DNA from 2 places in the Bradyrhizobium sp. LM2.9 genome. Region 2 is predicted to be linked to the other one. Evidence: predicted binding sites of a transcription regulator. Region 2 holds the regulator's gene; the other holds the start of a gene.
The links. Region 2 encodes LexA, which represses DNA repair genes until DNA is damaged. Its sites were predicted from a motif close to TGTTCNNNNTGTGTTCNG; they were not measured.
Positions count from the first base shown of each region.

Region 1 (7,337 bases), 3.2 Mb from region 2:
CATTCACTTGATGGTTTTGCCTGAGCCATGCTTTTGAATGATGCCTGTCATTCCATTGACAGTCCCAAAGCTAGTTCTATTTTGGAAATCGTCAAGTTTCCTAATTCAGGGGAGCCGGCCATGACCGTGCACACCAACCCGTCCAAGTCCGAAGCCGTCGTGATTCCAGGCGATGCATTGGAGGGCATTCTGCCCGCCACGCAATCCCCCGCCCGCACAAGAAAGCTGAACCTTCGCAAGCTGTTGCTGGCAGGCGCGGCAGCTGCCGCGCTAGCCGGCGCAAGCTGGTACGGCTACGACTATTGGACGGTCGGCCGCTTCCTCGTCTCCACCGATGACGCCTATGTGAAGGCCGACAGCACGACCATCGCGCCGAAGGTCAGCGGCTATCTCGACCGCGTCCTGATTGGCGATAACGAGCATGTGAAGGCCGGCCAGGTACTCGCGAGGATCGACGACCGCGACTTCAAGGTCGCACTCGACCAGGCCAAGGCCGACGTCGCTGCCGCCAATGCAACGGTGACGAGCAAGGAAGCGCAGCTCGACGTGCAGCAGGCCGTGATCGCAGCGGCGAGAGCGACCATCGATGTCGACAATGCCGCGAAACTTTTCGCCAAGCAGGAGAACAAGCGCTACACCGATCTCGCGGCAACGGGCTTTGGCAGCGTGCAGAACGCGCAGCAGGCGCAGGCGCGCGACGCCGGCGCCGATGCGGCGATCCAGCGCGATATCGCCAATCTCACCTCCGCCTTGAAGCAGGTCGATCTCCTGAAGGCCGAGATCCTGCAGGCCAAGGCCGCGGCCGTCCGCGCAGACGCGCTCCAGCGCCAGGCCGAGCTCAATCTCGGCTACACCACGATCGTCTCGCCTATTGAAGGCGTGGTCGGCAATCGCAGCTTGCGCGTCGGCCAATACGTGCAGGCCGGAACGCAATTGATGTCGATAGTGCCGGCCGAGGGCACATATGTCGTCGCCAACTTCAAGGAGACGCAGCTCACCAACGTGAAATCCGGACAGGCCGTCGATATCGAGATCGACATGTTCCCGGGTCAAGTCGTGCACGGTCACGTCGATTCCATCGCACCCGCAAGCGGCCAGGAGTTCGCGCTGCTGCCGCCCGACAATGCCACCGGCAACTTCACCAAGGTGGTGCAGCGTATCCCCGTCAAGATCGCGCTCGACGCCCGGCACGGGCCCGCAATTGCGCTCCGGCCCGGCATGTCCGTGATCCCGACCATCGCAACACGTTCGACCGCGCCGACCGCCAATGCGGCCGCCGCGCCCAAAGCGAAGCTCGTCTCCGGAGGGTCGTGCCATGTCAAACAGCCTCTCACTTTCGACGCAAGCAGCACCGGCCGCGACGTCTGATCGCCCGGTCGCCGATCCCAACCGTGCGAGTGCCGCGACCTGGATCGCGGTGCTTGCCGCCATGATCGGCTCGTTCATGGCGATCCTGAACATCCAGATCACCAACGCCTCGCTGCTCAACATCGAGGGCGGCATCGGCACCGGCGCCGACAACGGCTCCTGGATCTCGACGTCTTATCTGATCGGCGAGATCATCGTGATCCCGCTGACCGACTATCTGAGCCGCGTGTTCTCGTTCCGCCGCTACATGCTGGCGAGCGCGGTACTGTTTGCGGCGTTCTCCGTCGCCTGTGCCTTCACCCACGATCTGCCGTCGATGATCGCGATGCGCGGCTTGCAGGGCTTTGCCGGCGGCGTGCTGATCCCGATGGCGTTCACGCTGGTGCTGACCAAGCTGCCGAAGCCGCAGCAGCCCGTCGGGCTCGCGATCTTCGCGCTGTCGGTCACCTTTGCGCCGGCGATCGGTCCGACCATCGGCGGCTATTTCACGGAAAACTACGGCTGGCGCACCATCTTCTTCGTCAACGTGATCCCGACCGCTGTCATGGTGAGTGCGCTCTATCTGACGCTGGAGCGGCAGAAGATGCAGCTCGGCCTTCTGAAGGATGGTGACTGGGCCGGCATCGTCACCATGGCGATCGGTCTGTCGGCGCTGCAAGCCGTGCTCGAGGAAGGCAACAAGGACGACTGGTTTTCCTCACCCTTCATCATCAAGCTGGCGGTGATCGCGGCCGTCAGCCTCACGCTGTTCATCACGATCGAGCTCACGATCGAGAAGCCGCTGATCCGGTTGCGCCTGCTGACCCAACGCAATTTTGGCTTCGGTACCGTTGCCATGACCATGGTTGGCTTCGCGTTGTTCGGCTCGGTCTACATGCTGCCCGCCTATCTCGGCCAGGCGCAGGGCTACAATGCCGAACAGATCGGCAATGTGCTGGCATGGACCGGCCTGCCCCAACTCGTGCTGATCCCGCTGATCCCGAAACTGATGCGGCGCTTCGACACGCGTTATATCGCGATCACCGGGCTTCTGATCTTCGCCTACAGCTGCTTCATGAACACGGCGATGTCCCCGGACTATGCCGGCGACCAGCTCTGGATCCCGAACATCGTGCGCGCCGTGGGACAAGCCATGGTGCTGACGCCGCTGACCTTGGTCTTGACCGGCGGCATCGCACCGCAGGACGCGGCAGCGGCCTCCGGCATCAGTAACATGTTCCGCAACCTGGGCGGCGCGATCGGCACGGCGACGCTCGCCACCATCATCACCAAACGCGAGCAATTCCACTCCAACATCATCGGCCAGTCGGTCACGCTCGGCCGCGAGGAAGTCCGCACCCGGATCGCGCAGATGACCGAGTATTTCATGGCGCACGGCGTCCCCGATCCGAACGCCAGCGCGCGAGCAGGCGATCATCGCACTCGGCAAGACCGTGAAGCGCCAGGCGCTGGTGATGGGTTATTCCGACACGTTTGCCGTGATCGGCGTGGTGCTGGTGCTCGCCGCGATTGCGGTGCTGCTGACGCGGCGCGTGAAGGCGGCTGGCGGGCCGGCGCATTAGGACCTCGCCCATCACTCGCAGTTTGTCGCAGCTATCAGGCTTGACGGCCGCTTCTTTTTATGTTCCCTTTTCGTTCTTATCTATTTTAAGTTGTGTAAGGGGCATTTGATGAACGAAATTGTGCCGATTCAACTCGTCCTGCATAACGACGGAGACGTTCCGCGCGAGTTTTTCGTCGACCTGTTGCGCCGTATCTTTGGCAAGTCGGAGGACGAGGCAGCCTCCGTCATGGCCAGCATCGAGAAGCACGCGACCGCTGTCTGTGGTCCTTACCCACCATCCGTTGCGGACGCACTACTGGAGTCTGCCCGGCGGCGCATCGCCTTCGCCGGCCATCCTCTCCTGATTACGAGCGAAACGGCGAAGCCGTGCTGCGGGCTTTGCGACCAGCCTACCGCAAAATCGGAAGTTCATTTGACGAACCGCACAGTCTGGCTGTGCGCCGAGTGCGTGCTCGCTGCAGCAGCCGCATCCCAAGAACTACCCGAGGAAGAGTTCAACTATGCGTTCGGTGTCTTGAATTGGCATTTCTCCGACATCTCGCGTAGCCAGCTCGTAACCACGGTCCGCCAGTTTCCCGGCCACATGCGAGCAGACGTCCAGACTGCCATCGACCGCCTATTCGCCTCGCCGATCCGGTTGCTAGGCATCGCCGAGAATCGTCACGAAACGGTATCCGTGGCCCGACTGATGCAGAACGATAATTTCGCGGTGGCGATTGCACCACTTCAGTACAACGACGTGGACATTGGCGAGCAGGCACCGGCCAAGTGCCTCGACAATGGTCTCTGGCTTTGCTCTGCATCCGGCCTTCGCTACGCGGTGCTGCTGGCCGTTCATCGGGAATATAGCCGCGAGACCGGCGTGCGGATCGAAATCATGGTGCCGGCCGGGGTCGCGGGAGCAGCACTTGTCCAACAATGCTTCACCGCACTGGAGGACGCAGTGCAGGCCGCGCGCACCTATCGCGGCAAAATTTTATCGCTCGATGTCGATTCCGACTATCGCGGCCGTTCTCGCGGAATCACGGTGCACAGACTTCCCTCGGTCGGGCGTGACGAGGTGATCCTGCCCGAGCAGACGTTGCGACTACTCGATCGCAACGTATTGAACTTCGTAGGGACGCGAGACATGCTGCGCCACCTCGGGCAATCGACCCGCAAGGGCATTTTGCTCTACGGACCGCCCGGCACCGGCAAGACACACACCATTCGCTATCTTGCGACCCATCTGCCCGGACATACGACGCTAATCATCACGGCCGAGCAGATCGGCCTGCTCGGCGCCTATATGAATCTTGCCCGCCTCTTGCAGCCCGCCATGGTGGTTATCGAAGACGTCGACCTGATCGCACGGCAACGCGAGAGCATGAGCGGCTGCGAGGAACCGCTGCTCAATCGGCTCCTCAACGAAATGGACGGTTTGAAGCAGGACGCCGACATCCTGTTCGTGCTGACCACCAACCGTCCCCAGCAGCTTGAGAGCGCTCTCGCCGGTCGTCCCGGCCGCATCGATCAGGCCATCGAAGTGCCGCTCCCCGATGAGACCGGCCGCGGCAAGCTCGTCCGGCTCTACGGCAAGGGGCTGCCACTCGAGGACGCAGTGATCAGCGAAGCCGCCCGCCGCAGCGAGGGCACGAGCTGTGCCTTCATCAAGGAGTTGATGCGACGGCTGGCGCAGGCGAGCCTCGCGCGCGATGGCGGTAACTCCGTCATTTCCGCCGATATCGACGAGGCGCTCGACGACATGTTGTTTTCCGGCGGGCGGCTGAATGCACAGTTGCTGGGAGGCGCACAGGCGATGGCGGCGGGATGAGACCGCCGCAAACGCGGTCGGCGTCCCACGACCTCACGGCGCGCAGGTAAAGCTTGCCGCCTCCGTCACCGGGCCGCTCTTGTAGTGCGGCCAGGCCGGCCAGCGGCACAGCGGCAGCGCGCGAAGCGTCGCAAACGACGGTGCCTCGACCTTCTGCTCGGCGACTTCGAGGTCGCCGGGCGCCTTGCCCTTCTCGACCCAGTCGACCAGCGCGCTCAGCATGTCGATATTGGCCGGCGCGCCGGAGCCGACATGGTCGGCGCCGGGCGCGGTGTAGAGCCGCGCGAACTCCGCCGTCTCGGCCTTGCCGAGCTTGCGTTCGACGCTCTCGAAATAGCGGATGCCGGCATAGGGGCTCTGCGCATAGTCGGCCATGTGCTCGAGCATGATCAGCCGGCCGCCGCGGCTGCGAAAGCGGCTGAGATCGGGATCGGTGGAATCCATCAGGCTGGAGACCTCGAGCAACCGCGCCTTGTGCTGTTCGGGCTTGTACGTCGTCACGTCGAGCTTGGGATCGCGCGCGAACACATATTGAATCCCGCCGGCGCCGTAGATCCAGGCGATGCCGTTATTGGCCGCAGGCGGTTGCGCAGGCGGTGCCGTGCCGAGCCACCACGCGACCCAGCCGCCAGTCGGGCCAACCGCGGGCGTGTCCTCACCCGACACGCCCCAGCCCGGATAATCGTCGAGGCCGTTGGCCAGCGCGAACGGGAATTTGTAGGTCGTATGCAGCGTGTCGACCGCCTTGATCTGCGCGTCGGTGAGGCACTGGTCGCCCGTCTTGCCGCTGGTGCAGCGCAGGGTCTCGACCTTGAACGCCGCCTTGCAGGCGACGGGGTCCTGCACCAGCGCGTCATCGGAGCCGTCGGCCTTGTCGCAAGCGGCCCGCACGGCGTCGCCCACGAGCTTCACCTGCTTCGGATTGATCCAGCCGTCGCCCATGGTCGCGAGACCCGAACGGGTGCCGGCATGCTGCAGCCCGACCCAATTGATGACGGGCACGCGGGCAAAAATGCCATCGAAGTCGTCGGGATAGCGCTGCGCCATCGTCAGGCCTTCGCGGCCGCCTTCGGACGAACCCATGAAGTACATTTTCTCCGGCCTCTTGCCGTAGGCCCGCTGCATCAGTGCGACGGCGGCATCGCGCACCTTCTTATAGGCGCGATGGGCGAAATTCTCGAAGGCTTCGTCGTTGAGCGCGAACAGTTGCGGCGGTTCGCCCGGCTTGGACTCGTGGCCGGAGTCGGTGCCGTAGGTGACGAAGCCGCGCGCGAGCGGCGACGGCTTGTCGAAGGGGTAGGCCGGCGGCAACGTCAGACCGGTGATCAGCACGCCGTTGAAGCCGCCGCCGCCATATTGCAGCGAACGGCCGTTCCATTCGACGGGTAAGTTGACCTGAAACTTGATCGGCGGCGCCTTGGTATCGATCGGATCGATATGGCCGAGCACCTTGCAGAAGCCGGGATTGGCGGGCGTGACGCGCCCCGACGGCGTCGGGCCGCGTTCGGCCACGGCCAGTTGCGACGGCGCCTGCAACGTTGCGGAATCGATCTTCACGGCATCGGTCCCGCCGACGAGACCCTTGCAGACCGTGTCTGCATCCTCGGCCATGGTCGCTGCCGACGCGCTGCTTGCGCCCAGCGCAGCTGCCGTACCTACAAGCAATGCACACAGCTTCGCACTCGCTCGCGTCATCGTTTTCACCCCGGCCTGTTGCGTCCGACAGTTGGCCGCATTGAATGCAACCTTCGCTCCTCCGTCAATCGCTCATGCCAGAATTCCGTTCAGAACGATCCCGACGCGCCGCCCAAAACGATCACGGCCACCAGCGCCAGCAGCGACGTCACGATGCCGACCATTACGATGTCGAAATAGCTGTCGCGATGGGTCAGGCCACAGATCGCGAGCAGGCTTACCACGGCACCATTGTGCGGCAGGATGTCCAGCGTCCCCGAGCCGATCACCGCGACGCGGTGCATCAGCGAGAGGTCGACGCCGGTGCGCGCGGCAAGGTCGACATAGGTCGGGCCGAGAGCGTCGAGCGCGATGGTCAGGCCGCCCGACGCCGAGCCGGTCAGCGCAGCGAGAATATTGGTCGCGACCGCGAGCGAGACCAGCGGACCGCCTTCGATCGCAAGCACCCAGTCGCGCACCGTTTCGAAAGCCGGCAGCGCCGCGATGACCGCGCCGAATCCGACGAGGCTTGCAACGCTGAGTGCGGGCAGGACCGATGCATTGGCGCCGGCGTCCATGGTCTGCCGCAACGAGGGAAGCCGCGTCCAGTTCAGCACGATGGTCGCGACGATGGCCGCGCCAAGTGCGACACTGACCGACCATACGCCGGCGACCGCGGCCAACGATATTCCGCCGAAGCGCTGCTCGCTCAGATACGACACATCGAGCCGCGGCAACACCAGGAGTGACATCACGAGATTGACGGCCACGACGACTGCCAATGGCAGGATGGCGCTCGCCACCGGAGCAGCCCCGTCGCTGCGGCGACCGTGCCGGATCTCGGCCGGATCAAACTCGCGTGCGGTCGTCGCGCGCTCGCGGACCAGCTCGTCATCGGCGGCGTGCTCGGCCGCGCCC
Region 1 is NZ_JBSRYJ010000002.1:5,525,630-5,532,966, forward strand. Features, by position in the region: gene ACVWW3_RS28660 (HlyD family secretion protein) at 121-1,368, shown strand; partial or broken gene ACVWW3_RS28665 (DHA2 family efflux MFS transporter permease subunit) at 1,316-2,930, shown strand; gene ACVWW3_RS28670 (ATP-dependent Clp protease adaptor ClpS) at 3,039-4,745, shown strand; gene ACVWW3_RS28675 (tannase/feruloyl esterase family alpha/beta hydrolase) at 4,779-6,440, opposite strand; gene ACVWW3_RS28680 (GntP family permease) at 6,530-7,337, opposite strand, start outside.
Region 1: ACVWW3_RS28670 (ATP-dependent Clp protease adaptor ClpS) is a predicted target of LexA. The motif match lies at 2,991-3,008, and genes of this name have one in related genera.

Region 2 (7,337 bases):
CCTGTTGCGCACGCCGCTGCGCTGGTCCGGCGCACTGGTGCTGCTGGTCGCGATCCTCTGGGGGCTGTCGGTGCGGCAGCCCGACATCCTGATTGCCGGGGATGGCCAGAGCGTCGCGGTGCGGGGCAAGGACGGACATCTTCACCTGATCAAGACGAGCAAGGATAGCTTTTTGCTCAAGGAGTGGTTGGCTGCCGACGCCGATCCGCGCGATGCCGCCAGCGCCTCGCTGGCCGCCGGCGTGTCTTGCGATGAATCCGGCTGCGTGACGCCGCTCGCCGATGGGCGGCTGGTCGCGCTGGCACTGCGCATCGACGCGCTGGCGGACGATTGCAACCGCGCCGCGCTGGTGGTGACGGCACGTCCCGCGCCGCCCGATTGCGCCGCGATGGTGGTCGATCGACGGCGGCTCGCGAGCCAGAGCGCGCTGGCGCTGACGCAGCGTGGTGACGGCTTTGCAGTTCAGGCGGTGAGGGAAAGAGGCACGAGCCGTCCCTGGTTGCCGGCCGGCGCAGGCGAAGGTGATTTCGACGGCAGTCTTGCGCCGAAAGCGATCCCGCCACGCAGCAAGGACGCAACGCCGGCGGAAATCGATTTGCAAGCCGACGATTAATCGGATCGTGCGGAGAGATGCAGTCGGCTGGTGCATCCGATCGGATTCGCTGGACGCAAACCACACCACCTCGCCGGCCACGGCCGGCGATTGCAAATCAATCCTGGCCTCCGATCCCGTGGCCGGAGGGCGACCGTGTCAGCCGATCGGCAGGCGCGTGATGGTCGGCTGCCTGTTGGCCATGATCTGCGGCTTGTGCTCGCGCTCGCCGGCCGGCAGCGTCACCGGCAGTTGCAGCACGGTCGCGCGCTGTCCTTCGACAAGCTGGGTCACCAGCACGTATTTGCCGTCGGGGAATTCGATCGCGTCATGATGGCGGTCGGGAATGTGCGGATCGATCTTGCCGAACTTGCCGACACGGGAATTGATCGTGCGTGTCCAGATCCAGCGATTGTCGTAGCGGATGTTGTCGGCGAAGGCGAGCTCCGTTCCCGGCAGCAGGCAGACGGCCACAGTCGGATCGGCTGCGGACGCAAAACCACGCGTCGAGGTGCCGCGGAAGGTTGTCGTGACGACCGTCTCGCCGATTTCGGCGGGGCGCGACGCGATGGCATGCAGGCTGTAGTCACACATCGGGTGCTCCTCATGCTGGGATAGCAACCGGCGTCTCTTATCGAGGCGCAGGCCCCTATCAGAGTGGAAACACACAAGCCTCTGCTTGGTTATGGGCAAATCTGCGGCTGGTTTCCGCACGCCGCGATCACTTTATCTTTCCCGAATCGGCGAGGAACAAAGCCTGCTCCTGGGCATTTCGGTCGCGCACGTCAGCGGCCGGAGATGCCGTTGCGCAGACGTCTCCTCAAACCGGAACGCCGCGAAGCCTCTGGGATGCTTGGCGCGGCGTGTCGAGGATGGACCGCCGGAGAAGCGGCCGGATAATCTGTGCAGAACCAGGATGACTATCCAGCCGGAGCGGGCAATCCGTCCACTCCAATTGGAATTGCGTGACTGCCGTACAGGCTCAGTACTTTCGGTACAGCCCGATCAGCTTGCCCTGAATTTTCACCCGGTTCGGCGGCAGGATGCGCACCTCATAGGCGCCGTTGGCGGGCTCGAGCGCGATCGATGCGCCGCGGCGGCGGAAGCGCTTGAGGGTTGCTTCCTCGTCGTCGATCAGCGCCACCACGATGTCGCCGGTATCGGCGCTCTCGTTGCGCTGGATCAGCGCCATGTCGCCGTCGAGGATGCCGGCCTCGACCATGGAATCGCCGCGCACTTCGAGCGCGTAGTGCTCGCCCGAGCCAAGCATGTCAGGCGGTACGCTGATAGTGTGGCTGCGGGTCTGTAACGCCTCGATCGGTGTGCCGGCCGCGATCCGGCCCATCACCGGCACCGCGACCGGACGTTCACCATCGTCCGCGGGCAGGCTGGAGCTCGCACGCACCTTGCCGAGATTGCCCTCAATGACGCTCGGCGTGAAGCCGCGGCGGCTGCCGGCGGCGGCCTGGAGCTCGGGCAATTTGATGACCTCGATCGCACGGGCGCGATTGGGCAGGCGTCGGATGAAGCCGCGCTCCTCGAGCGCCGTGATCAGGCGATGGATGCCCGACTTCGAGCGCAGGTCGAGCGCATCCTTCATCTCGTCGAAGGAGGGCGGCACGCCGCTTTCCTTCAGACGTTCATTGATGAACCGCAGAAGCTCGTATTGTTTGCGCGTTAACATCTCGACCAAAGTCTCCCGTTTGATGTCGTTCGATTCCGAGACGCTGAATTCAGCAATAAGCCGCTACACGCTCGAAACAAATCATGAACGGACACTATATGTTCGATATGTGTTCCGCAACTGCTTAATTTACCGTGAACAGAGCGAAGTTCGCGGAACATGCGTTGTCGGGGCGCTCACACGGGGAGCCGCAACACCTCGCAAGGTGTGCCTGCTTCGGCTTTCGGCGCGAACGGTGCGCGCACGAGAAGTACCTGTGCCGCAGCGAGATTCGCAAGCAGCGAAGAGTCCTGATGGTTGACGGGAAGGGCAACGCGCGTGCCGTCGTCGCGCTCCTCCAGATGCGCGCGTAGATAGTCCTCCCGCTGGTCGTTGGCGCCGACGTCGCGGCCGAGCACGGCGCGCTCGCGGCGATGGTGAATCACTGAACGGCCCGAGAGAGCGCGAATCAGCGGCACCAAGAACAGGAAAGCGCAGACGTAGGACGACACGGGATTGCCCGGCAGGCCGATCACCTCCATCGCGCCGAGCCGCCCGTGCATCATCGGCTTGCCCGGCCGCATCGCGATCTTCCAGAACGCCATCGTTATGCCTTCGTCCCTCAGCGCCTGCTGGACCAGATCGTGGTCGCCGACCGATGCGCCGCCGGTCGTGATCAGGATGTCGGCTCCGCTCTCGCGGGCGCGTCGAATGCCGACGGTGGTGGCCTCAAGCGTGTCGGCGGCAATACCGAGGTCGATGGTCTCGGCGCCCTCGCTGCGAGCGAGAGCGTGCAGGGCGTAGCCGTTGGAATAGACGATCTGGCCGTGACCGGGCGTGGTGCCCGGCATCACCAGCTCGTCGCCGGTGGCGAGGATCGCGACCTTCGGACGTCGGCAAACGGAGAGGTGCGGGTGATTCATCCCGGCCGCAAGCGCGAGGTCGCGCTCGGTGAGACGGCTTCCCTTGCGCAGGAGCACGTCGCCGTCGCGGAAATCGACACCGGCGGGCCGGATGTGCCGTCCGGCGATCGCGGCTTCCTTGATCGTGATGCGCTTGCCGTCGGCGACCGTGTCCTCCTGGATCACGACGGCGTCGGCGCCGTAGGGAACGACGCCGCCGGTGAAGATCCGCACGGCCTCGCCGGCGCCGACTGTTCCCGCGAACGGCCGACCTGCCGCGACCTCGCCGATGACGGTGAGCTTCGAATCGATCGTCGCGGCATCGGCCGCACGCACCGCGTAGCCATCCATCGCCGACATCGCCTGTGGCGGCTGCGTGCGCCGGGCCGCGGCGTCGCGCGCGAGCACGCGATGGTAGGCTTCGTCGATGGCAACCATCTCTTCGGGCAGCGGCTCTGCACCCGCCAGCACCGCGGCAAGCGCGTCAGAAACCGGCATCAAGGCCACGGCGAAAACTCCTGCTCGGCACGTTCGGGCGAATGTTCCGCAAGTCTTCTAGCCGAGCGCGGGCGCAGAGGCAAAAACAGCTGAGCGGGGACAGTCATCCCGCTGCTTCACATTGTTCTGGAAGGCAAGATCAAGCCCGTCGCGGCATGATCCGAGGAACGAGACAGATCGGCAGGAGAGTGACCATGGCAGGGACGAGAATGACGAGCGCCCCGGCCAGCGCCTATCAGGTCCCTGTCTGCTCGGGACTTACGTCGGGCGCCTTCGACCCCTGATCCTTGTCGGGAAGCGGATCGGCCTGGGATTTCAGGTCGGCGGCCTTGCTCACGAGCTTGGCGGAAAGGTCCGAGTCTGAAGTTGTCCTGGCGAATTCAAGAAGAAGAGAGGCCTGCTTGGTGAGGTAGGTCTTGCCCAACACGATGATGCATCCGTCCGTAGAAGTCCCAACGGACTCAAGAGTCCGGAGGGTGGCATTCCGTTCCCGGAACTCTGTCTAAAAATGCACAAAGTGTTTTGGTTCCTCGTCCCCGGGTGAAATTGTTCCGGATCGGCAGGTCGGCTTGCCTGGCAATGCGCCAGGCCGGCGGTCAGATCCCCAGCGCCTTGAGGGCGATCCCGACGTCACGCGGCGAGGTCACATGCACCGCCGTCAAGCCGCGCGCCCGCGCGCCTTCAATGTTCTCGGCAAGATCGTCGAAGAACACGATACGCCCGGCGGGCACGCCGATCGCAGCAACGACGTGGTCGAAGGCCTCCGCATTCGGTTTGCGCAGGCCGATGCTGGACGACAAATACAGCTCGCGGAAATGGCGGAGGACGTCGGCATATTCCTTCGAGAAATAGTCCACGTGCGGCCGGTTGGTATTGGAGAAGACGTAGAGCGGCATCTGCTTCGCTGCCCGCGGCAACAGCTCGGCGATATCAGGCATTTCGCCGGTGAAGATCGCGTTCCAGCCTTCCAGGAACTGCGCGTCCGAAATGCCGATTCCGAGCGAATCTCGCAACGAGGCGAAATAGTCCTCGTCACTGAGCTTGCCCACCTCGTGCAGCCGATAGGCTTCGCTGTCCCGCACGTAGCGCGCGACGATGGCATCGGGCTCGCAGCCGGCATGTCCCGCCCAGCAGGCGATCGCCTTGGAGAAATCGATATCGAGCACCACGCGGCCGAGATCGAACAGAAGCGCATCCGCGCTGCCGGGAGAGAGCGGTGTCATTGCGTCCTTTCACTCAGTATCGATATGGCTCGTGGTCGAACAGCGGAAACGCGCTGAACACGCTCGGCGCGTTGGTTGCGGTCGCTGCATGGAGGCAGGATTTGTCGACCTCGGTGAACGAAGTCGCACCCAGCAAGCCGAGGCAACGCAGCACTTCGTCCTCGAGCAGCTCCAGCATGCGCGCCACGCCGGCTTCGCCGGCCGCCGCCAGTGCCCAGCATTGCAGCCGGCCGATGCCGACGAGGTCGGCGCCCGCCGCTATTGCCTTGACGATGTCGGTGCCGCGACAGACACCGCCATCGACCATGATTTTCGCGCGGCCCTTCACGGCATCGACGATCTCGGGCAGCACGTGCATGGCGCCGCGACCGTGATCGAGCTGACGGCCGCCATGGTTGGAGACGTAGATCCACTCGACGCCATGATCAATCGCGATCAGCGCGTCCTCTGGCGTCGCGATGCCCTTGAGGATCAGCGGGATCTTGAACTTGTCCTTGATCATCTTCACCGTCCGCCACTCCAGGCCCTTCTGGAAATCGCCGCCGGTGGCGCGCAGGCGGCTCTCGCGAACGTACCGCTTGGCGATGTCACGCTCGCGACGGCTGTAATGGGCGGTATCGACGGTCAGGCAGAAGGCGGCATAGGCGTTCTTCTCGGCCCGGCTGACAACGTCGGCGACGAAGGCATCGTCGCCGCGCACATAGAGCTGGTAGAGGCGCAGCGCGCCAGGTGCCGCCTCGGCGGTCTTCTCGAGGCCGGGCTCGGACACCGAACTCAGCATGTGCGCCGCACCGAAAGTGCCGCAGGCGCGTGCCACGCTCGCCGCGCCATCCGGATCGAAGATTTCGAGCGCGCCGACGGGGGCGAGCACCACCGGCAGGCGCATCTTGCGGCCGAATTGCTCGACCGAGCCGACGACCTTGCTGACATCGCGCAGCACGCGCGGGCGGAAGGCGATTTCGTCCAGCGCCATGCGGTTGCGACGCATCGTGGTCTCGGTCTCGGCGGCGCCGACGATGTAGTCCCAGGCGTTCTGGTTCAGATTGGCACGCGCCTTGCGGATGAATTCGTGCAGGTTCTGGAACGGCTCGGCGCTGGCGCCGAGTTCGACGTTCCTCTCCGGCCGGGTGCGGGGCGCGTCATTCATTGTTGTCCTCCCGAGAATTTGAACTCTTATTGTCATCGCCTATCGTGTCCGGCCCTCCAAAACCATCCTAAAATCGCATAGCTGCGAGGCGTGGGCCGGCGGACCGATTCCCGTCTTGCGCGAAACGGTTTCGGAACGTTGCCAAAAGTTTAGGCCCGGGCGAAGGGATTTTTTACGGTCTAGCCGCCGGCGTGGTATCTCGGCCTTGAAGAAACCAGAATGGTATTGTGAACAGCGGGCTGGATCGCCATTTGCATGGCGCAGCCGAAGCCCAAAGCAAAAAGGCCTGTCTATCCATGCGGAAAACCCTGCTGTTCCCCTTGGGCGCGCTCACCGGAGCGTGTCTGACCCTTTTGGTAGCCAGTCCGCACGGCGGCGTATGGGCAGCACGGGCGGCAGCGAGCGCGAATGACGCCTATTCCCAGCTCAATTTGTTCGGCGAAGTATTCGAGCGGGTGAAGGCGAGCTATGTCGAGAAACCCGACAATGCCAAGCTGATCGAAGGCGCGATCACCGGCATGGTGACCGCGCTCGATCCGCATTCGCGCTACATGAACGACAAGGCCTGGACCGAGATGCAGGAGACCACCTCCGGCGAGTTCGGCGGGCTCGGCATCGAGGTCACGATGGAGGAGGGCCTCGTCAAGGTCGTCTCGCCGATCGACGACACGCCGGCGTCCAAGGCCGGCATCATGTCGGGCGACCTCATCAGCAAGATCGACGGCGATGCCGTGCAGGGCATGACACTCGAGCAGGCCGTCAACAAGATGAAGGGCCCGGTCGACACCCAGACAAAGCTCACGATCGTGCGCAAGGGGGCCGACGCCCCGCTCGACGTCGCGATCAAGCGCGAGATCATCCATGTGCGCCCCGTCCGCTTCCACGTCGAGAACGGCGATATCGGCTATATCCGCGTCTCCTCGTTCAACGAGCAGACCACCGACGGCCTGAAGAAGGCAATCGCGTCGATCTCCAAGGACATCCCGCAGGAGAAGCTCGTGGGCTACGTGATGGACCTGCGCAACAATCCGGGCGGATTGCTCGACCAGGCCGTGTCGGTGTCGAGCGCGTTTCTGCAGCGCGGCGAGGTCGTCTCGACCCGCGGCCGCAATGCGGAAGAGACCCAGCGCTTTACCGCGCACGGCGGTGACCTCACCAAGGGCAAGCCGCTCGTGGTTCTGGTCAACGGCGGCTCGGCTTCGGCCTCCGAGATCGTGGCCGGCGCGCTGCATGACCACAAGCGCGCGACCATCATCGGCACGCGCTCGTTCGGCAAAGGCTCGGTGCAGACCATCATTCCGCTCGGTGCCCG
Region 2 is NZ_JBSRYJ010000002.1:2,280,237-2,287,573, reverse strand. Features, by position in the region: partial or broken gene ACVWW3_RS12420 (ComEC/Rec2 family competence protein) at 1-613, shown strand, start outside; gene ACVWW3_RS12415 (hypothetical protein) at 752-1,186, opposite strand; gene lexA (transcriptional repressor LexA) at 1,575-2,276, opposite strand; gene ACVWW3_RS12405 (molybdopterin molybdotransferase MoeA) at 2,453-3,664, opposite strand; gene ACVWW3_RS12400 (hypothetical protein) at 3,891-4,082, opposite strand; gene ACVWW3_RS12395 (HAD family hydrolase) at 4,252-4,878, opposite strand; gene ACVWW3_RS12390 (alpha-hydroxy acid oxidase) at 4,892-6,025, opposite strand; gene ACVWW3_RS12385 (S41 family peptidase) at 6,322-7,337, shown strand, end outside.